DNA from 4 places in the Cytobacillus sp. FSL R7-0680 genome. Region 4 is predicted to be linked to each of the others. Evidence: a T-box and tRNA genes for the amino acid it is inferred to sense, from the RefSeq annotation. Region 4 holds a T-box; the other regions hold tRNA genes.
The links. The T-box of region 4 lies ahead of pheS (phenylalanine--tRNA ligase subunit alpha). A T-box ahead of a tRNA ligase gene usually reads a tRNA of that ligase, here a tRNA-Phe.
Positions count from the first base shown of each region.

Region 1 (6,963 bases), 430 kb from region 4:
CCACAATACAAAATAAAAAATACCAACAACTAAAGTTACACCTACACTTACAATAGGCGCAAGTATTTTCCAAGTGATACCTGAGATAAAAACCATTCCGAGCAAAATCGCTAAAATTACCAAGGAAGTCCCCAAATCTGGTTGTTGCATGATGAGTAACAAAGGGAACCCAGTAACAATTAGCATTTTAAATAATAGGAAAAAATCTGTTTTCACAGTTTTTAATTGTGTCTTTTGATGATGGTCATCGATGACCCTGGCTAAAGCTAATATGAGAAAAACCTTTACTAACTCAGCAGGCTGTATTTGTCCAAGACCAGGCAGCCGTATCCATGATTTCGCTCCATTAATTACAGGAGCAATACTTTCAGGTGCGACAACAAGAAACCCAAGTAGCAATAGTCCAAAACCGTAAGCATACCAAGAAATTTTCTTTAATTGTTCAGCATCTAATGTAATGACTGCTAATATAATCCCTATTCCCACTACATACCATACAATTTGTTTTAGTAAAAAATTCTCACCGTATTGTTCAGTCGTTTGTGCACTATATATAGAAATACAGCTCACTAAAAACAATAAAAATAAAATAAGAACTAAAGTATAATCAATTCTCGATGTTGTCGTTCGTTTAGAAGTCATTAATCAATCTCCTTATGAAACAAAGGCTCTTCATTAAAAATAATCTGTGTACAATACTTCATTATATTTTTTTTAGATGAAAATCACAACAGCTACGTATATTTCTTTTTTGTAACAAAGAAAAAATGCATATTATAATTGTACATATTTACTTTGAATATCCTTCACCATCCACATGATGTTATTAGGTACTTGTGGCAAGAAATATCCGATAAAAAGAGGGCTTGTTACATATCGAGGGACAATTTTTGCAAATATTTCATTCTCGAAATGGTAAAAGAATAGATTATAGCTGTTACATGTAAAAGGAAAATCCCTCAAAATATATTTGGTTGCCATTTGAATATATTTAGCAAACGCTGCGATATCCTTTTTCTGTCCTAATTTAACATTAAATTCATAAAAACCAATACGTGGTTTATTAGATAAAGAAAATTCAGTATCACCATGTTGATCAATTAACTCTCCTACAAAATCGTCAGCCTGCACCTTATTTTGATATACGACATCATATAAACCTACAATTTGCATATGAGGATGAGCAATGCTTCCACCTGAATGAGGACCATGATTCTTGAAAAAAATCACAGATTTATATTTATCACTTTTCTCCATACTTAACCAATTGTCTAAACCAAATGTAATCAATCTGACTAAATGGTTGTCATCATACTGTGAAAGTTCCGTGTCACACTGATCTGTCTCGATTAAGACCGTTTGATGAGCATTTTCTAATACGGGATATTTATTCTCCAACCAAATGATTGGACCATCCTCCGCAATAATCTTCGTCAATTGTTCTCTCTGACAGAACGGACACACTTGTTCTTTATTCCTTATACTATTAGGTTTCTGTTTACCAATGCTTGTATTAAAAAATAAATGAGTATTTGTCATTTGTTATTCTCTCCTGATTTCAATTACTTACTTCTATTATAAAGGGCTTCTTCTTTATAGTGTGAAAGTTTGATTATGATTAGTATAAAATTCATCAATATTAAAGGCAACTTCACTTGCGTAACATGAAAACAAAAGTACATTATTAAATAAGATAAAAAAGATATTTGCATATGCAAATATCTTTTTTCTACTGTTAATTTACTATGACCTCAAATTCACTATGTTCATGTAATCCTTCATCATTTTCTACATGAACGACAATCTTGTATGTTCCATTATCAGTAAATGCATGTGTTGCTGTATACATCCCACTAGTTTCCTCTACTGCATCTACCCATGCCACCTGATGATCATCAATTGACTGAACGATTTCTAACCTCACATTTGCCTCTTCAAGTCCTTGTTCTTCTTTAGTAATATGAATATCAAATGGAGTTTCCTCATTCGTCTTAATATCAGCAGTAGGACTTATATGTATCGCTACATTTCCATCATGCTCATGTGCGCTGTGGCCTTGATTTTCTTCTTCGTTATCTATTTCAGCACTGCCTACCGCCACTTTAACTTTAGGCATAGTGTGCATACTTCTTGCGGTGACATGTGACTGAATATGATAGATAGCATCTTTTTCAAATGTATAGGATGCAACGTACTTGCCATCATTCTCGTGTTCTGCTTCTATTAATTCACCATTATCCTTTTTCCCATCTTCCCACAATTCAAATTTTACTTCATCTGCATCTTCCACAGACTCGTCTCCCTGAGTAACAGTAACTTCCAAGCGTACTTCTTCGTTCCTTTTAATCTGACTTGGTATCGAGATACTGGCATCGATTGCAGCAGGAACTGATCCTTCCCCACCACTAGAGTTTGCATCATTCTCTGCATTTCCACAAGCAGCAAGAAAAATAATCATAATTACAGAAAAGGTTGATATCCACTTCTTCATAAAAAGCCCCTCTTTCTTAAACATCTAATCTTTCTCATCTATATTACTAATAATATGTGTTAGAAAAGTGAAATAATTTGTTAATGAGAGAAATATGTAAAATAAAGAAAATATAGGTATAAAAAAAGATTTATTTGGAGAAACTTCTATTACAAGTGTAAATCCCCCTTTTTAGCTTCCATTCATGGAAGCTTTTTTTTTGTACTTATCTACAAAGCTTTCAACTAGATGCCTAGAAGCTTAATTTAAAATTAATCATACAAAAAAGCTCATAAACCTTATAGAAGATTTAAGAGCTTTGACGCGCCTTAGAGGATTCGAACCTCTGACCCACAGCTTAGAAGGCTGTTGCTCTATCCAGCTGAGCTAAAGGCGCAAACTAAAATATGTATGGCTCCGCAGGTAGGATTCGAACCTACGACCGTTCGGTTAACAGCCGAATGCTCTACCACTGAGCTACTGCGGAATAATATAAATGGTGGGCCTAAATGGACTCGAACCATCGACCTCACGCTTATCAGGCGTGCGCTCTAACCAGCTGAGCTATAGGCCCCTATTTAAGCGGGTGAAGGGAATCGAACCCTCATCATCAGCTTGGAAGGCTGAGGTTTTACCACTAAACTACACCCGCATTTAAGAACTTCAACATACCGGTGGTCGGGGTCGAACCGACACTCCCGAAGGAACACGATTTTGAGTCGTGCGCGTCTGCCAATTCCGCCACACCGGCATAAAGGCAACACCCGGATTTGAACCGGGGATAAAGGTTTTGCAGACCTCTGCCTTACCACTTGGCTATGCTGCCATAACTGGGCTAGTAGGGTTCGAACCTACGAATGACGGAATCAAAATCCGTTGCCTTACCACTTGGCTATAGCCCAATAAAATGTTTAAAAATGGGGCGGCTGATGGGAATCGAACCCACGAATGTCGGAACCACAATCCGATGCGTTAACCACTTCGCCACAACCGCCATAATTGGCAGGGGTAGTAGGAATCGAACCCACATCAAAGGTTTTGGAGACCTTCGTTTTACCATTAAACTATACCCCTAGATGGTGGAGGGGGGCAGATTCGAACTGCCGAACCCGAAGGAGCGGATTTACAGTCCGCCGCGTTTAGCCACTTCGCTACCCCTCCAAAAAAGACTAAATGGTGGCTCAGGACGGAATCGAACCGCCGACACAAGGATTTTCAGTCCTTTGCTCTACCGACTGAGCTACTGAGCCAAAATAATAAATATGTAAATGGCGGTCCGGACGGGACTCGAACCCGCGACCTCCTGCGTGACAGGCAGGCATTCTAACCAACTGAACTACCGGACCAGATTGCGGGGGCAGGATTTGAACCTGCGACCTTCGGGTTATGAGCCCGACGAGCTACCGGACTGCTCCACCCCGCGATAATAAATATTAATGGCGGAGGAAGAGGGATTCGAACCCCCGCGGGCTTTAACACCCCTGTCGGTTTTCAAGACCGATCCCTTCAGCCAGACTTGGGTATTCCTCCATTAATAAAAAAGCAATAGCGGCGGAGGGGATCGAACCCCCGACCTCACGGGTATGAACCGTACGCTCTAGCCAGCTGAGCTACACCGCCATAAAATATATTGTTAAAAATTAAATTGGTGGAGCCTAGCGGGATCGAACCGCTGACCTCCTGCGTGCAAAGCAGGCGCTCTCCCAGCTGAGCTAAGGCCCCTAAAAAGTATTCGTGGTCGGGAAGACAGGATTCGAACCTGCGACCCCTTGGTCCCAAACCAAGTGCTCTACCAAGCTGAGCTACTTCCCGAAATAAAACGCGCCCGAGAGGAGTCGAACCCCTAACCTTTTGATCCGTAGTCAAACGCTCTATCCAATTGAGCTACGGGCGCATATGGAGCGGAAGACGGGATTCGAACCCGCGACCCTCACCTTGGCAAGGTGATGTTCTACCACTGAACTACTTCCGCAAATATCCATTATAAAATACTAATGCGGGTGAAGGGAGTCGAACCCCCACGCCTTGCGGCGCCAGATCCTAAGTCTGGTGCGTCTGCCAATTCCGCCACACCCGCAAATATAAATGGTGAGCCATGAAGGACTCGAACCTTCGACCCTCTGATTAAAAGTCAGATGCTCTACCAACTGAGCTAATGGCTCGTACAAAGGACGAGTGGTGCCGGCCAGAGGACTTGAACCCCCAACCTACTGATTACAAGTCAGTTGCTCTACCAATTGAGCTAGGCCGGCAAATAAACACAAAAATGGTGGAGGATGACGGGATCGAACCGCCGACCCTCTGCTTGTAAGGCAGATGCTCTCCCAGCTGAGCTAATCCTCCAAAATGGTGACCCCTACGGGATTCGAACCCGTGTTACCGCCGTGAAAGGGCGGTGTCTTAACCGCTTGACCAAGGGGCCAAAAAATAACCCCAAAAATTGGGGTAGTTTGCCCGGCAGCGTCCTACTCTCACAAGGGGACAGCCCCTAACTACCATCGGCGCTGAGAAGCTTAACTTCCGTGTTCGGTATGGGAACGGGTGTGACCTTCTCGCTATCGCCACCGGACTATGAAATTGTAAGGGAATCGTTCCCTCAAAACTAGGTAATGTTGAAGAAGATATTTATGAGTAATCGCCTATGCGTTGCTGATGCGACTACTTACGTAGTGCTGTCTAGCTGCGGCGCCTAGGAGCCGCCCGCATTTCGTATTGTCCAGCTACAGCGCCTAGGTGCTCGAGGTCATAAGTCAAATTTGTCATGAGGTTAAAGAACAACCTCCTGTCAAATCTGTCTTATGCTTGTCGCACCTATGCAAGGCGCTTTCGCTTTTCGTTTTTGGTTAAGTCCTCGATCGATTAGTATTAGTCAGCTACATGTGTCGCCACACTTCCACCTCTAACCTATCAACCTGATCATCTTTCAGGGATCTTACTAGCTTGCGCTATGGGAAATCTCATCTCGAGGGGGGCTTCATGCTTAGATGCTTTCAGCACTTATCCCTTCCGCACATAGCTACCCAGCGATGCCTTTGGCAAGACAACTGGTACACCAGCGGTGCGTCCATCCCGGTCCTCTCGTACTAAGGACAGCTCCTCTCAAATTTCCTGCGCCCACGACGGATAGGGACCGAACTGTCTCACGACGTTCTGAACCCAGCTCGCGTACCGCTTTAATGGGCGAACAGCCCAACCCTTGGGACCGACTACAGCCCCAGGATGCGATGAGCCGACATCGAGGTGCCAAACCTCCCCGTCGATGTGGACTCTTGGGGGAGATAAGCCTGTTATCCCCGGGGTAGCTTTTATCCGTTGAGCGATGGCCCTTCCATGCGGAACCACCGGATCACTAAGCCCGACTTTCGTCCCTGCTCGACTTGTAGGTCTCGCAGTCAAGCTCCCTTGTGCCTTTACACTCTACGAATGATTTCCAACCATTCTGAGGGAACCTTTGGGCGCCTCCGTTACTCTTTAGGAGGCGACCGCCCCAGTCAAACTGCCCACCTGACACTGTCTCCCATCCCGATAAGGGATGTGGGTTAGAATTTCAATACAGCCAGGGTAGTATCCCACCGACGCCTCCACCGAAGCTAGCGCTCCGGCTTCTAAGGCTCCTACCTATCCTGTACAAGCTGTACCAAAATTCAATATCAGGCTACAGTAAAGCTCCACGGGGTCTTTCCGTCCTGTCGCGGGTAACCTGCATCTTCACAGGTACTATAATTTCACCGAGTCTCTCGTTGAGACAGTGCCCAGATCGTTACGCCTTTCGTGCGGGTCGGAACTTACCCGACAAGGAATTTCGCTACCTTAGGACCGTTATAGTTACGGCCGCCGTTTACTGGGGCTTCGATTCAAAGCTTCGCGTGAGCTAACCTCTCCTCTTAACCTTCCAGCACCGGGCAGGCGTCAGCCCCTATACTTCGCCTTGCGGCTTCGCAGAGACCTGTGTTTTTGCTAAACAGTCGCCTGGGCCTATTCACTGCGGCTCATCAAGGCTTTAACACCCTAATGAGCACCCCTTCTCCCGAAGTTACGGGGTCATTTTGCCGAGTTCCTTAACGAGAGTTCTCTCGCTCACCTTAGGATTCTCTCCTCGCCTACCTGTGTCGGTTTGCGGTACGGGCACCTTATTCCTCGCTAGAGGCTTTTCTTGGCAGTGTGGAATCAAGAACTTCGGTACTAAATTTCCCTCGCTATCACAGCTCAAGGTATGTGACCATGGGATTTGCCTCATGGTCCCTCTAACTGCTTAGACGCACATCCAATAGTGCGCTTACCCTATCCTCCTGCGTCCCCCCATCACTCAAACAGAATACGGTGGTACAGGAATATCAACCTGTTGTCCATCGCCTACGCTTTTCAGCCTCGGCTTAGGTCCCGACTAACCCTGAGCGGACGAGCCTTCCTCAGGAAACCTTAGGCATTCGGTGGATGGGATTCTCACCCATCTTTCGCTACTCATACCGGCATTCTCACTTCTAAGCGCTCCA
Region 1 covers NZ_JBBPAO010000001.1:2,709,799-2,716,761, forward strand. Annotated here, with positions in the region: gene rodA (rod shape-determining protein RodA) at 1-642, opposite strand, end outside; gene MKY26_RS13505 (DUF4931 domain-containing protein) at 775-1,539, opposite strand; gene MKY26_RS13510 (FixH family protein) at 1,736-2,491, opposite strand; tRNA gene MKY26_RS13515 (tRNA-Arg) at 2,794-2,867, opposite strand; tRNA gene MKY26_RS13520 (tRNA-Asn) at 2,883-2,957, opposite strand; tRNA gene MKY26_RS13525 (tRNA-Ile) at 2,968-3,044, opposite strand; tRNA gene MKY26_RS13530 (tRNA-Gly) at 3,052-3,122, opposite strand; tRNA gene MKY26_RS13535 (tRNA-Leu) at 3,140-3,221, opposite strand; tRNA gene MKY26_RS13540 (tRNA-Cys) at 3,226-3,296, opposite strand; tRNA gene MKY26_RS13545 (tRNA-Gln) at 3,301-3,372, opposite strand; tRNA gene MKY26_RS13550 (tRNA-His) at 3,389-3,464, opposite strand; tRNA gene MKY26_RS13555 (tRNA-Trp) at 3,471-3,544, opposite strand; tRNA gene MKY26_RS13560 (tRNA-Tyr) at 3,548-3,631, opposite strand; tRNA gene MKY26_RS13565 (tRNA-Phe) at 3,645-3,720, opposite strand; tRNA gene MKY26_RS13570 (tRNA-Asp) at 3,740-3,816, opposite strand; tRNA gene MKY26_RS13575 (tRNA-Met) at 3,820-3,893, opposite strand; tRNA gene MKY26_RS13580 (tRNA-Ser) at 3,908-4,000, opposite strand; tRNA gene MKY26_RS13585 (tRNA-Met) at 4,017-4,090, opposite strand; tRNA gene MKY26_RS13590 (tRNA-Ala) at 4,117-4,192, opposite strand; tRNA gene MKY26_RS13595 (tRNA-Pro) at 4,206-4,282, opposite strand; tRNA gene MKY26_RS13600 (tRNA-Arg) at 4,291-4,364, opposite strand; tRNA gene MKY26_RS13605 (tRNA-Gly) at 4,368-4,442, opposite strand; tRNA gene MKY26_RS13610 (tRNA-Leu) at 4,466-4,547, opposite strand; tRNA gene MKY26_RS13615 (tRNA-Lys) at 4,557-4,632, opposite strand; tRNA gene MKY26_RS13620 (tRNA-Thr) at 4,647-4,722, opposite strand; tRNA gene MKY26_RS13625 (tRNA-Val) at 4,738-4,813, opposite strand; tRNA gene MKY26_RS13630 (tRNA-Glu) at 4,818-4,892, opposite strand; rRNA gene rrf (5S ribosomal RNA) at 4,923-5,039, opposite strand; rRNA gene MKY26_RS13640 (23S ribosomal RNA) at 5,310-6,963, opposite strand, start outside.
Region 1: it has a tRNA-Phe gene. The T-box ahead of pheS (phenylalanine--tRNA ligase subunit alpha) is inferred to sense a tRNA for this amino acid. The anticodon was not compared.

Region 2 (6,963 bases), 2.0 Mb from region 4:
GACTTCAGAATCTTTCAGTTTATCACCATAAAATTTGTTCGCTTTAGACCACTCATCTATTGCTACTGGCGTAATCCCTAATGATAGAACATTACCAGTGTAAGCCATAGATGCTACTCTTTCAGGATTAGCTGGTAACTCCATTTCTCCATTTTCTGATTTATATGTAAATGTTTCTTTTTCCGTTTCCTTACTGCCTTCACCTGACGATTCATTCCCACCATTTCCGCAAGCTGTTAAAACTAATAATAGAATAAAAAATAAAAATACCAATTGCTTTTTCAAGTTCTCCATCCACCTTTAAAATAATAATCATTCTCAATTATAGTCAAAAAAAGAAGCAAATCATTAAACGACTTGCTCTTGAACTACCATCCTACTATCAATTAAATCATAAGTTAAGCAGATTGGTTTTTGTGTACGTGGATCAATACCAATTTCTGCATCAATATTAAATACTTCTCTTAAAATCTGCTTATTCATAACTTCCTTCGCAGCACCATTTTTAATAATTTTGCCTGCTCTCATAGCAATTAAATAATCAGCAAACCTTGCTGCATGGTTTAAATCATGAATAACCATAACAATTGTTCTATTTTCTAACTGATTAAGCTCTTTTAACAGTTCTAATACTTCCAATTGATGACACATATCTAAATATGTAGTCGGCTCATCTAATAAGATTATATCAGTCTCTTGAGCCAAAGCCATCGCGATCCATACTCTTTGCCGCTGTCCACCAGACAATGCATCTACTTCTCTATCTTTAAATTCTGCAATTCCTGTTACTTGGAGTGCCCAATCTATCACCTGGCGATCTTTTGCTGTTAATCTCCCCATACCCTTTTGATATGGAAATCTTCCATAAGATACTAGCTCTGAAACCGTTAAGCCTTCAGGAGCATCAGGAGATTGAGGAAGAATGGCCATTTTTTGTGCAATCGCTTTTGTCGATTCCTTACTGATTTGCTTACCATCAAGATATACAGACCCAGCTTTGGCTTGGATAATTCTTGCAATCGTCTTTAAGACAGTCGATTTACCACAACCATTCGGCCCAATAATAGCCGTAATCTCACCGTCTGGTATCATCATGTTTAAGTTCTTCACAATCTCTCTATCACCGTATGCAATTCTTAAGTCTTCAGTAAATAATCTAGACAAGGTCATTCACTCCATCCGAACATTTTAGATCATCATCATGTCATTGATAATGATTATCAACTTCAAAGAAAATTTTATCTAATAAAAGCTATCCTGTCAACCATCAATACGAAAAGTTTTCATTTCCACCATATTTCTTGTTAACCAACCTGTATTCTGCATATATTTTTTAAGGAGAATGCATTTCTCGTTACTGAAGCCTTTCATCCATTCTCTTCACTCATTATGCACTTCGTTAAGGTTAGTAAAAAACAACAAAACTAATCACTTCAACTAAAAAAACTGTAGACAATCTGCTAATAAATAGAGATTGTCTACAGTCCTTTACTTCCATATAAGCGGGTGAAGGGAATCGAACCCTCATCATCAGCTTGGAAGGCTGAGGTTTTACCACTAAACTACACCCGCAAATACCGGTGGTCGGGGTCGAACCGACACTCCGTGATGGAACACGATTTTGAGTCGTGCGCGTCTGCCAATTCCGCCACACCGGCAAATATTCTTTTATTTAATTATGGTGCCGAGGACCGGAATCGAACCGGTACGGTAGTCACCTACCGCAGGATTTTAAGTCCTGTGCGTCTGCCAGTTCCGCCACCCCGGCATGAGGTGTATAAAAATGAGTGAATATGTATTGGAGGCGGCAACCGGATTTGAACCGGTGGTGAAGGTTTTGCAGACCTCTGCCTTACCACTTGGCTATGCCGCCATCAATATAAATAACTACTTGGAGCGGAAGACGGGATTCGAACCCGCGACCCTCACCTTGGCAAGGTGATGTTCTACCACTGAACTACTTCCGCAGATCTGGCTGGGCTAGCAGGGTTCGAACCTGCGAATGACGGAATCAAAATCCGTTGCCTTACCACTTGGCTATAGCCCATTTGTATATTCTATGCATGAAAGCAAAAAATGTGAATTTAAAATAATGGGGCGGCTGATGGGAATCGAACCCACGAATGTCGGAACCACAATCCGATGCGTTAACCACTTCGCCACAACCGCCATAATTGGCAGGGGTAGTAGGAATCGAACCCACATCAAAGGTTTTGGAGACCTTCGTTTTACCATTAAACTATACCCCTAGATGGTGGAGGGGGGCAGATTCGAACTGCCGAACCCGAAGGAGCGGATTTACAGTCCGCCGCGTTTAGCCACTTCGCTACCCCTCCATAAAAAACAATGCCGGCCAGAGGACTTGAACCCCCAACCTACTGATTACAAGTCAGTTGCTCTACCAATTGAGCTAGGCCGGCAAATGGTGGCTCAGGACGGAATCGAACCGCCGACACAAGGATTTTCAGTCCTTTGCTCTACCGACTGAGCTACTGAGCCAAAACTTATACGTTTTACAATATGTTTTAAATTAATTTGTGTGAATTTATGTAGTGGCGGTCCGGACGGGACTCGAACCCGCGACCTCCTGCGTGACAGGCAGGCATTCTAACCAACTGAACTACCGGACCAAATTGCGGGGGCAGGATTTGAACCTGCGACCTTCGGGTTATGAGCCCGACGAGCTACCGGACTGCTCCACCCCGCGATAATATGAATGGTGGAGGATGACGGGATCGAACCGCCGACCCTCTGCTTGTAAGGCAGATGCTCTCCCAGCTGAGCTAATCCTCCAAAATGGTGACCCCTACGGGATTCGAACCCGTGTTACCGCCGTGAAAGGGCGGTGTCTTAACCGCTTGACCAAGGGGCCAATTTATATGTTTAATGGCGGAGAGCAAGGGATTTGAACCCTTGAGACGGCTATAAACCGCCTACACGATTTCCAATCGTGCTCCTTCGGCCAGCTCGGACAGCTCTCCATTGGCTCCGCAGGTAGGATTCGAACCTACGACCGTTCGGTTAACAGCCGAATGCTCTACCACTGAGCTACTGCGGAATAATTTAATAGTATGTATGCCCGGCAACTTCCTACTCTCACAAGGGGACAGCCCCTAACTACCATCGGCGCTTTAGAAGCTTAACTTCCGTGTTCGGTATGGGAACGGGTGTGACCTTCTCGCTATCGCCACCGGACTTTTTAAAGACATATATTATTATAACGTCTTTAATAAAATTTTCAAGAGAAATTTTAAATCATTCTCTGAAAACTAGGTAATGTTGAAGAAGATTGTTTTGAGTAATCGCCTGAATGCGTGCTGACGCGACTACTTACGTAGTGCTGTCTAGCTGCGGCGGCTTAAAGCCGCCCGCATTTCGTATTGTCCAGCTACAGCGCCTAGGTAGGTGCTTTCGCTTTTCGTTTTTGGTTAAGTCCTCGATCGATTAGTATTAGTCAGCTACATGTGTCGCCACACTTCCACCTCTAACCTATCAACCTGATCATCTTTCAGGGATCTTACTAGCTTGCGCTATGGGAAATCTCATCTCGAGGGGGGCTTCATGCTTAGATGCTTTCAGCACTTATCCCTTCCGCACATAGCTACCCAGCGATGCCTTTGGCAAGACAACTGGTACACCAGCGGTGCGTCCATCCCGGTCCTCTCGTACTAAGGACAGCTCCTCTCAAATTTCCTGCGCCCACGACGGATAGGGACCGAACTGTCTCACGACGTTCTGAACCCAGCTCGCGTACCGCTTTAATGGGCGAACAGCCCAACCCTTGGGACCGACTACAGCCCCAGGATGCGATGAGCCGACATCGAGGTGCCAAACCTCCCCGTCGATGTGGACTCTTGGGGGAGATAAGCCTGTTATCCCCGGGGTAGCTTTTATCCGTTGAGCGATGGCCCTTCCATGCGGAACCACCGGATCACTAAGCCCGACTTTCGTCCCTGCTCGACTTGTAGGTCTCGCAGTCAAGCTCCCTTGTGCCTTTACACTCTACGAATGATTTCCAACCATTCTGAGGGAACCTTTGGGCGCCTCCGTTACTCTTTAGGAGGCGACCGCCCCAGTCAAACTGCCCACCTGACACTGTCTCCCATCCCGATAAGGGATGTGGGTTAGAATTTCAATACAGCCAGGGTAGTATCCCACCGACGCCTCCACCGAAGCTAGCGCTCCGGCTTCTAAGGCTCCTACCTATCCTGTACAAGCTGTACCAAAATTCAATATCAGGCTACAGTAAAGCTCCACGGGGTCTTTCCGTCCTGTCGCGGGTAACCTGCATCTTCACAGGTACTATAATTTCACCGAGTCTCTCGTTGAGACAGTGCCCAGATCGTTACGCCTTTCGTGCGGGTCGGAACTTACCCGACAAGGAATTTCGCTACCTTAGGACCGTTATAGTTACGGCCGCCGTTTACTGGGGCTTCGATTCAAAGCTTCGCGTGAGCTAACCTCTCCTCTTAACCTTCCAGCACCGGGCAGGCGTCAGCCCCTATACTTCGCCTTGCGGCTTCGCAGAGACCTGTGTTTTTGCTAAACAGTCGCCTGGGCCTATTCACTGCGGCTCATCAAGGCTTTAACACCCTAATGAGCACCCCTTCTCCCGAAGTTACGGGGTCATTTTGCCGAGTTCCTTAACGAGAGTTCTCTCGCTCACCTTAGGATTCTCTCCTCGCCTACCTGTGTCGGTTTGCGGTACGGGCACCTTATTCCTCGCTAGAGGCTTTTCTTGGCAGTGTGGAATCAAGAACTTCGGTACTAAATTTCCCTCGCTATCACAGCTCAAGGTATGTGACCATGGGATTTGCCTCATGGTCCCTCTAACTGCTTAGACGCACATCCAATAGTGCGCTTACCCTATCCTCCTGCGTCCCCCCATCACTCAAACAGAATACGGTGGTACAGGAATATCAACCTGTTGTCCATCGCCTACGCTTTTCAGCCTCGGCTTAGGTCCCGACTAACCCTGAGCGGACGAGCCTTCCTCAGGAAACCTTAGGCATTCGGTGGATGGGATTCTCACCCATCTTTCGCTACTCATACCGGCATTCTCACTTCTAAGCGCTCCACCAGTCCTTACGGTCTAGCTTCAACGCCCTTAGAACGCTCTCCTACCACTGAACATCAACGATGTTCAATCCACAGCTTCGGTGATACGTTTAGCCCCGGTACATTTTCGGCGCGGAGTCACTCGACCAGTGAGCTATTACGCACTCTTTAAATGGTGGCTGCTTCTAAGCCAACATCCTGGTTGTCTAAGCAACTCCACATCCTTTTCCACTTAACGTATACTTTGGGACCTTAGCTGGTGGTCTGGGCTGTTTCCCTCTTGACTACGGATCTTATCACTCGCAGTCTGACTCCCATGGATAAATCTTTGGCATTCGGAGTTTGTCTGAATTCGGTAACCCGATGAGGGCCCCTAGTCCAAACAGTGCTCTACCTCCAAGATTCTTACGCATGAGGCTAGCCCTAAAGCTATTTCGGAGAGAACCAGCTATCTCCAAGTTCGATTGGAATTTCTCCGCTACCCACACCTCATCCCCGCACTTTTCAACGTACGTGGGTTCGGGCCTCCATCCAGTGTTACCTGGACTTCACCCTGGACATGGGTAGATCACCTGGTTTCGGGTCTACGACCACATACTAAATTCGCCCTATTCAGACTCGCTTTCGCTACGGCTCCGTCTGTCCAACTTAACCTCGCATGTAATCGTAACTCGCCGGTTCATTCTACAAAAGGCACGCTATCACCCATTAACGGGCTCTAACTACTTGTAGGCACACGGTTTCAGGATCTCTTTCACTCCCCTTCCGGGGTGCTTTTCACCTTTCCCTCACGGTACTGGTTCACTATCGGTCACTAGGGAGTATTTAGCCTTGGGAGATGGTCCTCCCTGCTTCCGACGGGATTTCTCGTGTCCCGCCGTACTCAGGATCCACTCTGGAGGGAACGAAGTTTCAACTACAGGGCTTTTACCTCCTATGGCGGGCCTTTCCAGACCTCTTCGTCTATCTCGTTCCTTTGTAACTCCGTATAGAATGTCCTACAACCCCAAGAGGCAAGCCTCTTGGTTTGGGCTAATCCCGTTTCGCTCGCCGCTACTCAGGGAATCGCGTTTGCTTTCTCTTCCTCCGGGTACTTAGATGTTTCAGTTCCCCGGGTCTGCCTTCCATACCCTATGTATTCAGGTATGGATCCTATCCCATAACGGATAGGGGGTTTCCCCATTCGGAAATCTCCGGATCAAAGCTTACTTACAGCTCCCCGAAGCATATCGGTGTTAGTCCCGTCCTTCATCGGCTCCTAGTGCCAAGGCATTCACCGTGCGCCCTTATTAACTTAACCATTGTTCGGCTTGCGATAAGCTACGCATTTCGGCGTCAGCTCACTCGTCAACATCCTCATGTGCACAAGACGCACACTCCGGTGTTTCCTCGCTCGCTTCCTTGAACTGCTTGCTTCTCACAACCCTCCGGTTGTATGTTTTTAAAAAAAGTTTAGTATCTCTACTCTATTATATAGAGAGAAAATAACTAAGGTGGCGATTACTCGGTAATCTTCTTCATTACATTATCTAGTTTTCAAAGAACGATTGATGAATGGTAAGCTTTGGTATTCTCGTCAGCTTACGCTTCCTTGAATCCTTCGCTACTTTCACCTTATTTTGAGAGATTATACTCTCAAAACTGAACGAACAGTCTAACATCAAGTTAATTCCGTATATTCCTTAGAAAGGAGGTGATCCAGCCGCACCTTCCGATACGGCTACCTTGTTACGACTTCACCCCAATCATCTGTCCCACCTTAGGCGGCTGGCTCCAAAAGGTTACCCCACCGACTTCGGGTGTTACAAACTCTCGTGGTGTGACGGGCGGTGTGTACAAGGCCCGGGAACGTATTCACCGCGGCATGCTGATCCGCGATTACTAGCGATTCCGGCTTCATGTAGG
Region 2 covers NZ_JBBPAO010000001.1:277,601-284,563, reverse strand. Annotated here, with positions in the region: gene MKY26_RS01465 (iron-hydroxamate ABC transporter substrate-binding protein) at 1-285, opposite strand, end outside; gene MKY26_RS01460 (ABC transporter ATP-binding protein) at 349-1,164, opposite strand; tRNA gene MKY26_RS01455 (tRNA-Gly) at 1,502-1,572, opposite strand; tRNA gene MKY26_RS01450 (tRNA-Leu) at 1,576-1,658, opposite strand; tRNA gene MKY26_RS01445 (tRNA-Leu) at 1,680-1,768, opposite strand; tRNA gene MKY26_RS01440 (tRNA-Cys) at 1,800-1,873, opposite strand; tRNA gene MKY26_RS01435 (tRNA-Gly) at 1,893-1,967, opposite strand; tRNA gene MKY26_RS01430 (tRNA-Gln) at 1,973-2,047, opposite strand; tRNA gene MKY26_RS01425 (tRNA-His) at 2,094-2,169, opposite strand; tRNA gene MKY26_RS01420 (tRNA-Trp) at 2,176-2,249, opposite strand; tRNA gene MKY26_RS01415 (tRNA-Tyr) at 2,253-2,336, opposite strand; tRNA gene MKY26_RS01410 (tRNA-Thr) at 2,348-2,420, opposite strand; tRNA gene MKY26_RS01405 (tRNA-Phe) at 2,424-2,499, opposite strand; tRNA gene MKY26_RS01400 (tRNA-Asp) at 2,554-2,630, opposite strand; tRNA gene MKY26_RS01395 (tRNA-Met) at 2,634-2,707, opposite strand; tRNA gene MKY26_RS01390 (tRNA-Val) at 2,718-2,793, opposite strand; tRNA gene MKY26_RS01385 (tRNA-Glu) at 2,798-2,872, opposite strand; tRNA gene MKY26_RS01380 (tRNA-Ser) at 2,888-2,981, opposite strand; tRNA gene MKY26_RS01375 (tRNA-Asn) at 2,984-3,058, opposite strand; rRNA gene rrf (5S ribosomal RNA) at 3,078-3,195, opposite strand; rRNA gene MKY26_RS01365 (23S ribosomal RNA) at 3,425-6,358, opposite strand; rRNA gene MKY26_RS01360 (16S ribosomal RNA) at 6,745-6,963, opposite strand, start outside.
Region 2: it has a tRNA-Phe gene. The T-box ahead of pheS (phenylalanine--tRNA ligase subunit alpha) is inferred to sense a tRNA for this amino acid. The anticodon was not compared.

Region 3 (6,963 bases), 240 kb from region 4:
AATACAGCTCTATTAAAATAAGCAAATCGCTCACCATCATCATCGTAACCATATAATTGTTCTCTCTTAAAATAGTATTCATTATCTACAAAATAAAAAGTAATATCATTTAACTCGAGCACTTCAATTCCACAATATTGATTGCGCCAGCCAACAGCGACTACGAATTCGGCTATCTTTTTTGTCTTATTCTTATATAAGGCAGGGATGTTCCCATACTTCGGTAATATTATTCTTACTTCCGTCCCTTGTTTCGTTAATTCCTTCGGTAACGAACCTGCGACATCTGCTAATCCACCTGATTTAATAAAAGGGACACATTCTGAGACGGCAAATAATACTTTCACGAATTCATCAACGCTCCTTGAATTGACCCTTTTTTAACAACAAAAGGGACCGATTGTGTGCCTGTTAAGTAGGTTCCTTCTTCTACTTTCACATCTTTATCTAAAATAACAGAATCTAATACACATCCCTCTTGAATCTCACATTTCTGCATAATCACACAGTTTCTTACTATCGTATTTTTACCGACTTTTACACCCCTAGCAATAATACTATTTTCTACTTTTCCTTCTATTTGGCAACCGTTGGCCACAATAGAATTCTTTACTTCACAACCATTTAGATATCTTGTTGGCGGTTCATCTTTTACTTTTGTATAAATTGGAAAATCTCTTAAAAATAAATTTCTCCAGACATCGGGGGTTAGTAGTTCCATGCTCGCTTGAAAATAAGATTGGACAGAATCGATAGTTACTGCCTCCCCCTTATATTCATAATGACAAATTGTGTAAGGCTGATGGATATCAGCCATAATATCACTTATACATGTATAACCTGTTTGTCTCCGAGTTTGAATCATATCTATTAGAAGATCTTTTTTGACCAAATACATTTCTAAAGGTTGATTTAGCTGTTGAATTGACGTAATATCACAGCCAGATTGAATATGTCGCTGTAAAACTGGTGAGAAATCAATATTACAAACGGTATAGCAATTAGCAATTAATGCATAATCTTGTGAACTACGATAAAAATAATCAATGTTAGCGACAAAATGATTAAATGAACCAATCCCACTATTTGAACTATCAATCATCGGTGATGGGAAGAAGAAAAGACCATCTCTTTTTCTATCTAGATCCCAGTTCTTCCCCGATCCTAGATGATCCATCAAAGATCGGTATTGATATTTCGGAAAAATCGCCACACTCTCTATTCCTGAATTGACCATATTAGAGAGAATAAAATCTATTAGTCTATATCTTCCAGCAAAAGGAACAGCAGCTAAAGAACGATGAAGGGTTAACTCATCCAGTCCCTTATGATAAGTTGTCGCATCAATGACTCCTAATAAACGATTATTCAATCAATATCCCCCCAGTAAAAATCATACAGTTCTACATTTATGCAAAATGACAAATACTTTCTGGCGTGATTAACAATGCTTCACTTGTTTCTTTTCTTTCTTTAATTACTGTCCCATCTGGTATAACTATATTAGATGGGACAATGACTTTTTCTAATATGACATTCTTACCAATCCTTGTATTTGGCATAACTACTGACTCTTTAATAACAGACCCTTTATCAATCGCTACACCTTGAAAGAGAACTGATTTGATTACCTCGCCTTCAATCGTACATCCTTCATTTACTAAAGATTGTTTGACCTTTGCTTGTGGAGAAATATATTGTGGAGGATGGTTAGGATTAACTGAGTAAATTCTCCAGTCTTGATCAAAAAGATTTAACTCACAATTGTCATCTAATAAATCCATATTAGCTTCCCATAGACTTTGAACTGTACCAACGTCTTTCCAATAACCATTAAAAGGATAGGCATAAAGTTTCTTATTTAACTTCAACATCTCAGGAATAATATCTTTTCCAAAATCATGGCTTGAGTCCTTATTTTGATTATCCTTTTGTAAAAACTCATTTAGTACTGACCATTTAAAGATATAAATGCCCATTGATGCTAAATTATTCTTTGCTTGCTCAGGTTTTTCTTCAAAATCTTCTATTCTCATATCTAAAGAAGTATTCATAATACCAAAACGATTTGTTTCATGCCACGGGACCTCTATAACAGAGATTGTCGCATCAGCTCCTTTAATAATATGGTAATCTAGCATTAAGTCATAGTTCATTTTGTAAATATGGTCACCTGATAAAATTAATACATATTCGGGGTTATGTTGCTCTAAATAATTGATATTCTGATAGATAGCACTTGCCGTACCTGTATACCATTTGACTTCAGAAGATTCACTGTATGGGGGAAGTACTGTCACACCGCCATTTCTTCTATCCAAATCCCAAGCGCTTCCTATGCCAATATATGAATTGAGTATTAGCGGTTGATATTGTGTTAGTACACCGACTGTATCGATGCCTGAATTTGTACAATTACTAAGTGTAAAATCGATGATGCGGTATTTACCTCCAAAAGGTACAGCTGGTTTAGCAAGCTCCTTCGTCAAAGAATTAAGGCGGCTTCCTTTGCCTCCAGCAAGCAACATCGCTACACATTTCTTGTTAGCCATTTACAACATCACTCCTTTTTCTTTTTCTAACAGGACGTAATACTGAAATACCGAATGGTGGTATCGTCATTTCGATGCTGTATGGTTTTCCATGATAGGATAGTTTTTTTGTATTTAATACACGTTTATTAATACAATGGGAGCCACCAAATTCATTATTATCACTATTAAACACTTCTCTATAACTCCCATTTTTAGGAACACCCATTCGAAAATTCATATATACTTGAGGGGAAAAGTTACATACAACAATTAATATTTCTTGTTCTTCTACTCCTTTACGAATAAATGAAAAAATGGATTGCTGATGGTTATTAGCATCAATCCACTCAAAACCTTCTGATCTGTGGTCCCATTCATATAATGATTTAGATCTCTTATATAACTTTATTAACTTCTTCACATAATGATTCGTTTTTGCATGCATTTCATACTGAAGTAAGTGCCAATCCAACTCAGCTTCATCTTTCCACTCGGCAAATTGTCCTAGCTCAAACCCCATAAATAACAGCTTTTTACCTGGATGTGTCATCATAAAACCTAAGAGCAAACGATATTGGGCAAATTTTTGCCAATAATCTCCTGGCATCTTGTCTAGCAGGGATTTCTTCCCATGGACAACCTCATCATGTGATAACGGTAAGAGAAAATTTTCGGAGTATGCATACATTAATGAAAAAGTCATTTTATTATGGTGGTATTGCCGTTCATGTGGGGCTTTCTCCATATAAGATAATACATCATTCATCCACCCCATATTCCATTTATAACTGAAACCTAATCCGCCATAGTGAACAGGAGCCGTTACTTGGGGCCAATCTGTAGAATCCTCTGCCATCATCAAGATAGAAGGATCATAAGCAAAAACAGCCTTATTTAATTTCTGTAAAAATTGAATACCAAATGGATTTTCCCTATTCTCGTTATTAGGCCAAAAAATGATATTTGATACTGCATCAATTCTAAATCCATCGACATGGTATTTTTCCATCCAAAAAATAGCATTGGATATGAGGAAACTATGAACCTCTGTTTTACTTAAATTAAAATTAGCTGTACCCCAAACAAAATTTTCCCTATCAGCTTCTGTTTCGTATTCATAAACATATTCACCATCTAAACAATATAGCCCATGTTGATCTTTACAGAAATGTCCTGGTACCCAATCTAAAATAACACCAATATTATTTTGATGACATTGATCAATAAAAAACATTAAATCTTTTGGTTCACCATATCTACTAGTAGCCGAATAATAGCCTGTTCCTTGATACCCCCATGAACGATCATAAGGGTGTTCAATTATAGGCATCAATTCAATATGTGTAAAACCATGCTCCTTTACGTAAGGAATGATTTCTTCTGCTAGTTCACTGTATGTCAATAAAAGGCCATTCCTCTTTTTCCATGTACCTAAGTGCATCTCATATATCATCATAGGTTCTGAAAATGCTTTCCTTTGTTGTTTTTCCTTTTGCCAGCCTTGGTCCTTCCATTTGTAACCTTCTAAGGAATAAACAATCGAAGCAGTACTAGGCCGTAATTCTGAACAAAAAGCAAAAGGATCAGCCTTTAAAAAAGTTTGTTCATCCTTGTTCTTAATTGCATATTTATAAATTTCTCCTGTTAAATCTCCATCTAGCTGAATTCTCCATATCCCCTCTTTATTTACTTTATCTAATGAAAAACCTTCGCCATTCCAATGATTAAAAGAACCAACTAATGATATTGAGGTGGCATGTGGAGCATAGATAGTAAAGGAAGTAACCCAATTATCTCCTTCTTTATGACGGTGTGATCCAAACAGTTCGTATGCCTTAAATAAGCTTCCTTCATGAAACAAGTGCATTTCGAATTCAGTGGGGTATGCAGTTGTATTCATCTTAATTCATTCCACTCCTTGTATTACATTACTCTTTCTTAAATAATTCGTCTTAAGTATAAAAATCCCTTGTTATTTTTCAAATTATTTTGACATCTAATGACAGATAATATAACATCCAAAAAGTGTTAGCCACATAAAAAAGAAGCTGTCAACTTATGTTGACAGCTTCTTTTTTATGACCCCTACGGGATTCGAACCCGTGTTACCGCCGTGAAAGGGCGGTGTCTTAACCGCTTGACCAAGGGGCCAACTGGCGGAGAAGGAGGGATTTGAACCCTCGCGCCGGTTGCCCGACCTACACCCTTAGCAGGGGCGCCTCTTCAGCCACTTGAGTACTTCTCCATATGGCTCCGCAGGTAGGATTCGAACCTACGACCGTTCGGTTAACAGCCGAATGCTCTACCACTGAGCTACTGCGGAATAATATAAATGGTGGGCCTAAATGGACTCGAACCATCGACCTCACGCTTATCAGGCGTGCGCTCTAACCAGCTGAGCTATAGGCCCCTATTTAAGCGGGTGAAGGGAATCGAACCCTCATCATCAGCTTGGAAGGCTGAGGTTTTACCACTAAACTACACCCGCAATGGGGCGGCTGATGGGAATCGAACCCACGAATGTCGGAACCACAATCCGATGCGTTAACCACTTCGCCACAACCGCCATAAAAGATGGCTCAGGACGGAATCGAACCGCCGACACAAGGATTTTCAGTCCTTTGCTCTACCGACTGAGCTACTGAGCCAAAATAATAAATATGTAAATGGCGGTCCGGACGGGACTCGAACCCGCGACCTCCTGCGTGACAGGCAGGCATTCTAACCAACTGAACTACCGGACCAGATTGCGGGGGCAGGATTTGAACCTGCGACCTTCGGGTTATGAGCCCGACGAGCTACCGGACTGCTCCACCCCGCGATAATAATATGAATGGCGGAGGAAGAGGGATTCGAACCCCCGCGGGCTTTAACACCCCTGTCGGTTTTCAAGACCGATCCCTTCAGCCAGACTTGGGTATTCCTCCGAATAATGGTGGACCTTGTAGGACTCGAACCTACGACCGGACGGTTATGAGCCGTCTGCTCTAACCAGCTGAGCTAAAGGTCCATCATTCTATCTATGGTAGCGGCGGAGGGGATCGAACCCCCGACCTCACGGGTATGAACCGTACGCTCTAGCCAGCTGAGCTACACCGCCATAGAATATATTGTATAAAATTAATTGGTGGAGCCTAGCGGGATCGAACCGCTGACCTCCTGCGTGCAAAGCAGGCGCTCTCCCAGCTGAGCTAAGGCCCCTAAAAATATATATGTATATCTAGTGGTCGGGAAGACAGGATTCGAACCTGCGACCCCTTGGTCCCAAACCAAGTGCTCTACCAAGCTGAGCTACTTCCCGATACAAAACGCGCCCGAGAGGAGTCGAACCCCTAACCTTTTGATCCGTAGTCAAACGCTCTATCCAATTGAGCTACGGGCGCTTAATTTTAAAAAGAATGGTGCCGAGGACCGGAATCGAACCGGTACGGTAGTCACCTACCGCAGGATTTTAAGTCCTGTGCGTCTGCCAGTTCCGCCACCCCGGCACATATTGGAGCGGAAGACGGGATTCGAACCCGCGACCCTCACCTTGGCAAGGTGATGTTCTACCACTGAACTACTTCCGCAAATATTTAAAATGAAAAATGGTGCGGGTGAAGGGAGTCGAACCCCCACGCCTTGCGGCGCCAGATCCTAAGTCTGGTGCGTCTGCCAATTCCGCCACACCCGCATATTAAAATGATCAAATGGTGAGCCATGAAGGACTCGAACCTTCGACCCTCTGATTAAAAGTCAGATGCTCTACCAACTGAGCTAATGGCTCGTACAAAGCACGAGTGGTGCCGGCCAGAGGACTTGAACCCCCAACCTACTGATTACAAGTCAGTTGCTCTACCAATTGAGCTAGGCCGGCAAATACACACAAAAAATGGTGGAGGATGACGGGATCGAACCGCCGACCCTCTGCTTGTAAGGCAGATGCTCTCCCAGCTGAGCTAATCCTCCAATATGTATGCCCGGCAACGTCCTACTCTCACAAGGGGACAGCCCCTAACTACCATCGGCGCTTTAGAAGCTTAACTTCCGTGTTCGGTATGGGAACGGGTGTGACCTTCTCGCTATCGCCACCGGACTTTTTAAAGACATATATTATTATAACGTCTTTAATAAAATTTTCAAGAGAAATTTTAAATCATTCTCTGAAAACTAGGTAATGTTGAAGAAGATTGTTTTGAGTAATCGCCTGAATGCGTGCTGACGCGACTACTTACGTAGTGCTGTCTAGCTGCGGCGGCTTAAAGCCGCCCGCATTTCGTATTGTCCAGCTACAGCGCCTAGGTAGGTGCTTTCGCTTTTCGTTTTTGGTTAAGTCCTCGATCGATTAGTATTAGTCAGCTACATGTGTCGCCACACTTCCACCTCTAACCTATCAACCTGATCATCTTTCAGGGATCTTACTAGCTTGCGCTATGGGAAATCTCATCTC
Region 3 covers NZ_JBBPAO010000001.1:2,520,788-2,527,750, forward strand. Annotated here, with positions in the region: gene glgA (glycogen synthase GlgA) at 1-347, opposite strand, end outside; gene MKY26_RS12475 (sugar phosphate nucleotidyltransferase) at 344-1,372, opposite strand; gene MKY26_RS12480 (glucose-1-phosphate adenylyltransferase) at 1,410-2,552, opposite strand; gene glgB (1,4-alpha-glucan branching enzyme) at 2,545-4,434, opposite strand; tRNA gene MKY26_RS12490 (tRNA-Glu) at 4,614-4,685, opposite strand; tRNA gene MKY26_RS12495 (tRNA-Ser) at 4,689-4,779, opposite strand; tRNA gene MKY26_RS12500 (tRNA-Asn) at 4,783-4,857, opposite strand; tRNA gene MKY26_RS12505 (tRNA-Ile) at 4,868-4,944, opposite strand; tRNA gene MKY26_RS12510 (tRNA-Gly) at 4,952-5,022, opposite strand; tRNA gene MKY26_RS12515 (tRNA-His) at 5,025-5,100, opposite strand; tRNA gene MKY26_RS12520 (tRNA-Phe) at 5,110-5,182, opposite strand; tRNA gene MKY26_RS12525 (tRNA-Asp) at 5,202-5,278, opposite strand; tRNA gene MKY26_RS12530 (tRNA-Met) at 5,282-5,355, opposite strand; tRNA gene MKY26_RS12535 (tRNA-Ser) at 5,369-5,461, opposite strand; tRNA gene MKY26_RS12540 (tRNA-Ile) at 5,468-5,544, opposite strand; tRNA gene MKY26_RS12545 (tRNA-Met) at 5,558-5,634, opposite strand; tRNA gene MKY26_RS12550 (tRNA-Ala) at 5,660-5,735, opposite strand; tRNA gene MKY26_RS12555 (tRNA-Pro) at 5,759-5,835, opposite strand; tRNA gene MKY26_RS12560 (tRNA-Arg) at 5,844-5,917, opposite strand; tRNA gene MKY26_RS12565 (tRNA-Leu) at 5,934-6,022, opposite strand; tRNA gene MKY26_RS12570 (tRNA-Gly) at 6,029-6,103, opposite strand; tRNA gene MKY26_RS12575 (tRNA-Leu) at 6,123-6,207, opposite strand; tRNA gene MKY26_RS12580 (tRNA-Lys) at 6,225-6,300, opposite strand; tRNA gene MKY26_RS12585 (tRNA-Thr) at 6,315-6,390, opposite strand; tRNA gene MKY26_RS12590 (tRNA-Val) at 6,407-6,482, opposite strand; rRNA gene rrf (5S ribosomal RNA) at 6,492-6,609, opposite strand; rRNA gene MKY26_RS12600 (23S ribosomal RNA) at 6,839-6,963, opposite strand, start outside.
Region 3: it has a tRNA-Phe gene. The T-box ahead of pheS (phenylalanine--tRNA ligase subunit alpha) is inferred to sense a tRNA for this amino acid. The anticodon was not compared.

Region 4 (6,963 bases):
CAGCATGTAATAATTTCTCTAATGATAATTCAAAAACATACGTTTCTTTTAAGTCTAATTCTTTTTCAACATTCGGATGAACTTGACCAATAAACCCTATACTCGTTTCATTTAGAAATACTTCTGCTGAGCGACCGGGATGTAGTCCGTCTTTCTCAAATTTGGCAAACGTGATTTGTTCTAACAAACCAAGTTTACTAAATAATCCTTCTAGAATTCCTTTCAGAACAAAGAAATCAACTGGCTTTTTCTCCCCTTGCCATTGATGTAACTCCCATAAACCTGTAATGGCCGCAGCTAAATGTTCTTTTTCCTCAGGCAACTCATTCTCAGCTGTACGTAAGAAAACAGAGCCTGTTTCGTAAATAGCAGTAGCGTCAATTTGTCTCGCACTATTATATTTAAGGACTTCTAGTAAATGCGGAGTTAAGCTAAGCCGTAACACACTACGCTCTTCACTCATCGGCATCGCAAGCTTAATTGGGTCTCTAGCTTCTAAGGAGTAGTTTTGCGCTTTATCTTCACTCGTTAATGAGTAAGTGATGGCTTGATATAATCCCGCCCCTTCCAAGTATTGACGAACGATACGTCGTTTCTTTTGATAAGGCGTTAAACTACCTGCTGAAGCCGTCCCACCGGGCAATGTTGAAGCAAGATTATCGTATCCGTATAGGCGACCCACTTCTTCTACAAGATCCTCTTCTATTGTAATATCACCACGTCTTGTTGGCACTGTTACTGTAATTTCATTCTCTTCAACCACTGTCGTGAATTGCAATCTTTCTAAAATATCTTTTGCTTCACTCACTAGTAACGATGTTCCAAGGACACGATTGATTTTATCAATGGTAATGGTGATAACAGCAGGTTCTACTTTTAACGTGTCAACCTCTACTGATCCCTCTAATACTTCTCCGCCTGCGTATTGCGTGAGTAATTGCGCTGCTCTTTCTGCTGCTGGACGAACACGCTGTGGATCAACACCTTTTTCATAACGCGCACTCGCTTCACTCCTTAATCCGTGATCTTTCGAGGACTTTCTAATCGCACCTCCAGTGAAATAAGCTGATTCAAGTAGTACGGTCGTTGTTTCATTACCAACTTCTGAATTCGCTCCACCCATTACACCAGCTAAAGCAACTGGTACTTCCCCATTTGTGATAACTAGGTGATCTGTTGTTAATTCTCTCTCAGCATCATCAAGCGTAGTGATTTTTTCACCTTGGTTGGCACGGCGAACAAGAATCTCTTTCGAACCTAGGCGATCATAATCAAACGCGTGTAAAGGCTGACCGTATTCAAGCAAAATATAGTTCGTAATATCAACAACATTATTATGTGGACGAATACCAGCTGCTGTTAAACGAGCTTGTAACCATAGTGGTGACGGAGCGATTTTTACATTTTTAATTACTTTAGCGACATATAATGGGTTATCATCTGCTGCTTCTACATTTACAGTGATGTAATCAGCGGCCCTCTCAGAAACAGTCTCTACCTTTGTCTGCGGTAACTTCACATCTTTTTCTAAAATAGCAGCGACTTCATAGGCAACACCAAGCATACTTTGGCAATCTGCACGGTTCGGTGTTAACCCTAGTTCTAATACTTGATCATCTCTGTGCAATTGCTCTAATGCATTGGTTCCAAGCTCTGTATATGCTGGAAACACATAGATACCTTCACTATAATCTTTAGCGACTAGCTTACTTTCAAAGCCTAGTTCTTGAAGAGAACAAATCATACCATTCGAAGCTTCACCACGTAATTTTGCTTTTTTAATTTTAAAATTCCCCGGTAATACTGCACCTACAGTTGCAACTGCTACCTTTTGTCCTTTATCAACATTAGGAGCCCCACAAATGATTTGCACAAGTTCGCCATCGCCAAGGTCTACTTGACAAATATTTAATTTATCAGCACTTGGATGTTTCTGTTTTTCAGATACATAGCCGACGACGACACCCTTAATTCCTTCATCAAGTGTCTCTACACCTTCAACTTCGATTCCGCTCTTTGTGATCTTCTCTGCTAATTCTTCTGGTGTAATCCCAGATAAGTCAACATATTCTTGTAACCATTTATATGAAACGTACATATCGTTGTCCTCCCCCTTTATTCATGAATTGAGAATTGCTTTAAGAATCTACTATCATTTGTATAGAAATGACGAATATCATCGACACCGTATTTTAACATGGCAATACGCTCAGCTCCCATGCCAAAGGCAAAACCTGTATATTTTTTAGAATCAAATCCTGCCATTTCAAGGACATTTGGGTGTACCATTCCTGCACCTAAGATCTCAATCCAACCGGTTTTTTTACATACATTACAGCCTTTTCCAGAACAAATCATACAAGAAATATCCATTTCTACAGATGGCTCAGTAAATGGGAAGAAACTTGGACGAAGGCGAATTTCTCTCTCTTCACCAAACATTTTTTTCGCAAATACTTCTAGCGTACCCTTTAAGTCTGTCATACGAATATTTTCATCTATCACAAGTCCTTCAATTTGCATAAATTGATGAGAGTGAGTCGCATCATCATTATCACGACGGAATACTTTTCCTGGACAAATGATTTTCACTGGACCTTTCCCCTCATGCTTTTCCATCGTTCTAGCTTGCACAGGCGAAGTATGTGTGCGTAATAAAATATCCTCTGTAATATAGAATGAATCTTGCATATCACGTGCAGGGTGACCTTTTGGTAAGTTCAATGCTTCAAAATTATAATAATCCTTCTCCACTTCTGGTCCTTCCGCTACGGTATAGCCCATTCCAATGAATAAGTCCTCAATTTCTTCAACAACCCTTGTTAATGAATGATGATTACCGGTATGTACAGGACGACCTGGTAATGTCACATCAATCGTTTCTGCAGCAAGCTTAGCTTGAATTTGCGCTTCTTCTAACTGCACTTGTTTTGCCGTTATTCCTTGCGTAATTTGATCACGCACTTCATTTGCTAATGCACCCATTTTCGGACGTTCTTCTGCAGAAAGTTTCCCCATTCCTTTTAGTACTTCTGTGATCGGGCCTTTCTTACCTAAATAAGCAACGCGGATATCATTTAATTCTTTTAAATCCATTGCCGCAGAAACCTTCTCTAACGCTTCTGCTTGCAATTCTTTTAAACGCTCTTGCATCTTGAAACTCCTCCTTTTAATACTTTTTTGACAAAATAAAAAACCTTATCCCATGAAAGGGACGAGGTTTGGAATCGCGGTACCACCCTTTTTAATACAACAATAAAAAACATGCTATATTCGCTTCATTTCGATAACGGCAAAAAGCCGGTGCATCTTTACATCGAAAATATTCGATGGTCCCGATGTCTGCTCAAGAGCTGAAATTTCGAGTAAGTCGCTCATAAAAATGCTTTCAGTCTCAGGCATTTTCTCCCTATTATGAACAAAACATACTTTACTTTGTCTCTATCATAGCTTTTAATTATTTCATTTTGCTATTTATTATATTACATTATGAGTCGACATTCAAATTGTTCTCACGATTTTTTTACTCATTATTCGTTTCTCAAATAATATAGCAATATACCTGCTGCTACAGCTACATTTAAGGACTCACTCTTACCGTATAAAGGAATATACAGATTGGCTGTAGTTTGTGTAAGTAACTCTTTATTTACACCGTTCCCTTCATTACCAACGAGCAATGCAAATTCATCCAGTGGAGCAAAGCTTTGATATTCTTTGCCTCCTTCTAATGCTGTACCGTATACAGGAATATTATTTTCCTTTAACTCCTTCATCCATACATCCAACTTGCCATGGATAATTGGTAGATGGAAGTGACTACCTTGAGCAGAACGTAAAACCTTTGGATTATAAGGGTCCACTGTGCCGTGACCGATGATAACCGCATCCATGCCAGCCGCATCAGCTGTACGAATCATTGTTCCTAAGTTTCCGGGATCTTGCACTTCATCTAATAGTAATAATTTCTTCAAACCAAGCGAATCGAAAGACCTCTCTTCTTCTTGATAACATACGGCCACAATTCCTTGCGGTGTTTGTGTATCAGTTAAGTCTCCAATCACATGTGGCGGTAGGATATAAACGGAACAGTTTCCTACATTCCAGCTTTTTGGTATATCCTTTTCCTCACTAATCATTAACTCTTTTACACGATTTTCTTTTAATGCTTCTTCAACAAGATGAAATCCTTCAACAAGAAAAGTACCTGTTATATCTCTTTCTTTCCTTTTGAGAAGCTTTTTCCACTGCTTCACCTGTGGATTTTTTGCTGATTGTAAGTACTTCATTTTTTCGCTCCTTCAATAAAACACGTGCCATTAATATTTCATTATACCGAAAAACACATACATAATAAATCTTAAATGAGAAACCCTATAATCGTAACGAATTCTAACGAAGGATGTGTTTACTTTTATGAACTTAAATTTACGTAATGCCATCTTACACAATGTTTCAGGTAATTCACAAGATGAATTAAAAGATACTATTGTTGATGCTATACAAACAGGCGAAGAGAAAATGCTCCCTGGCCTTGGCGTATTATTTGAAGTCATTTGGCAAAATTCATCTGAAACTGAAAAGAAAGAAATGCTAGAGACGTTAGAAAACGGCTTACAATAAGAAAAAAAACAGCCTTTCATCAGGCTGTTTTTTTCTATTCAAAAGTTATTTTTGCAACTGTATCGTTATCTAGTCTTTTAATAACAGCTGTAATCAGTTTTACTGCGTTTTCAAAATCATCACGATGAAGAATACCCGCATGTGAATGAATATATCTTGTTGCAATTGTAATTGAAAGCGCTGGCACACCTTTATATGTTAAATGTATGGAACCTGCATCCGTTCCACCACCTGGTACAGAATCAAACTGATATGGAATATTGAGCTCATCTGCTGTATTTGTTACAAAATCTCTTAAACCTTTATGTGACACCATAGAAGCGTCATAGAGAATAATTTGAGGACCATCACCTAATTTACTTAACGCATCCTTTTCTGTTACACCTGGTGTATCTCCTGGTATCCCAACATCAACAGCGATACCGATATCAGGCTTAATCATTTGTGCAGCTGTTTTTGCCCCACGCAAGCCAACTTCTTCTTGTACCGTTCCAACCGCATATACTGTATTTGGATGGTTCTCATTTTTCAAACCTTCTAGCACTTTAATTGCAATCGCCAAACCGATTCTGTTGTCCCAAGCTTTCGCAAGTAACATTTTCTCATTGTTCATCACAGTGAATTCAAAATATGGAACAACCATATCCCCTGGTTTTACGCCCCAACCTAATGCCTCTTCACGGCTAGAAGCACCGATATCAATGAACATATCCTTGATTTCAATTGTTTTCTTACGCGCTTCTGCTGGCAAAATATGTGGTGGCTTCGAACCAATTACCCCAGTCACATCTCCTTTAGATGTTACAATCGTCACACGTTGGGCTAACATCACTTGAGACCACCAGCCTCCAACTGTTTGAAACCGCAAAAACCCTTTATTATCAATACTTGTCACCATAAAACCTACTTCATCTAAATGACCAGCAACCATAATCTTTGGCCCATCTGCTTGACCAATTTTTTTAGCGATTAAACTACCAAGTCCGTCAGTTGATAATTCATCAGCTAAGGGTTCTATGTATTTTTTCATCACTTCACGCACTTCTCGTTCGTTACCTGGAACCCCTCTTGCATCAGTTAGTTCTTTTAGCATCGTTAATGTTTCATCAAGCTTAGACATATTTCGACTCCCTTAATATTATTTAAGCCCATTATACATGGTTAGTCCTTCTTTTGTAAAAACTTAAACTACTTCTTACTGTACTTCATTTCTATAGAACTTATACATATGTGTTAACAAGCGGGAAGACTTAAAGGTACTTTGAGGTTTAGACGCTCACTTATTTTCCGGATGAACCAAACCCTCCACTGTTTCTTTCTGATTGTGTTAAATCACTTACTTGGGCAAGCTCAACTTGAAAAACTGGTGCGATTACCATTTGGGCAATTCTCATATGTTTTTCTACACGGAATTCTTCTTTTCCATGATTAATCAAGATGACCTTCACTTCGCCTCTATAGCCCTCATCAATCGTCCCTGGACTATTTAAAACCGTTACACTATGTTTAAGAGCTAAACCACTTCTTGGCCTTACTTGTGCTTCCGTTCCTTTTGGTAACTCCATCTGAATACCTGTGCTAATTAAAGCTGACTGTCCTGATGGTATGATTACATCTTCAACTGAAAATAAATCTAGCCCAGCGTCCCCCTCATTTGCACGGTAAGGCATTTTAGCATCATTGCGAATCAATTTAATGTTTAATATATTCGTCATTGTTTATCCCTCATCTTATTATAGAATGATGTTATTATCATGTTGCATAAAATTACTTACTAATGGGTATATAAACCGTAAATGTCCCTCAGTTTTTTCGATTAAAGAGCCAATTATTTTTTACATAACAAAAAAATTATAACAAATTTAAACAAAGTTGAAACCTTTTTCGTTTTTATTCGTAAACACTTAAAAAATGTACAAAGGGGTATTCTTAATGTTATTGATCATTCGCCTATTACTAATCATTTTGATTATTTTGCTCATATATAGTGCTGTTAAGTATGTTACAAATCCGATGCGTAAATTAGAAAAAGCTCATAAACAAAAAAAATATTTTTTTTATGACGACGCAAATAACGCTCAGAAAAATTTCTTCATTACTTATAAAGGGGTTATGTTTGAAGGTGAAAAATATCTAGGTACAACAGATAACTCCTTTGATGTGGTTTCAATTTTCATTTGGCCTCATCAGCCATCAGAGTTACAAGGACTTGTTGGCGAGGACTTTATGTTTATCGAAAGCAAATTAAAAAACCATTATATGAATGCAAAAATCGACTGGAAGAGCCCTGTGAAAGAGCTAATGGATAAAAAGCGTAACCAGTGAAAGATGAGCCCAAAC
Region 4 covers NZ_JBBPAO010000001.1:2,283,432-2,290,394, forward strand. Annotated here, with positions in the region: gene pheT (phenylalanine--tRNA ligase subunit beta) at 1-2,098, opposite strand, end outside; gene pheS (phenylalanine--tRNA ligase subunit alpha) at 2,116-3,153, opposite strand; T-box leader at 3,208-3,457, opposite strand; gene MKY26_RS11380 (TrmH family RNA methyltransferase) at 3,531-4,289, opposite strand; gene sspI (small acid-soluble spore protein SspI) at 4,417-4,623, shown strand; gene MKY26_RS11390 (M42 family metallopeptidase) at 4,658-5,743, opposite strand; gene dut (dUTP diphosphatase) at 5,904-6,338, opposite strand; gene MKY26_RS11400 (sigma-w pathway protein ysdB) at 6,556-6,948, shown strand.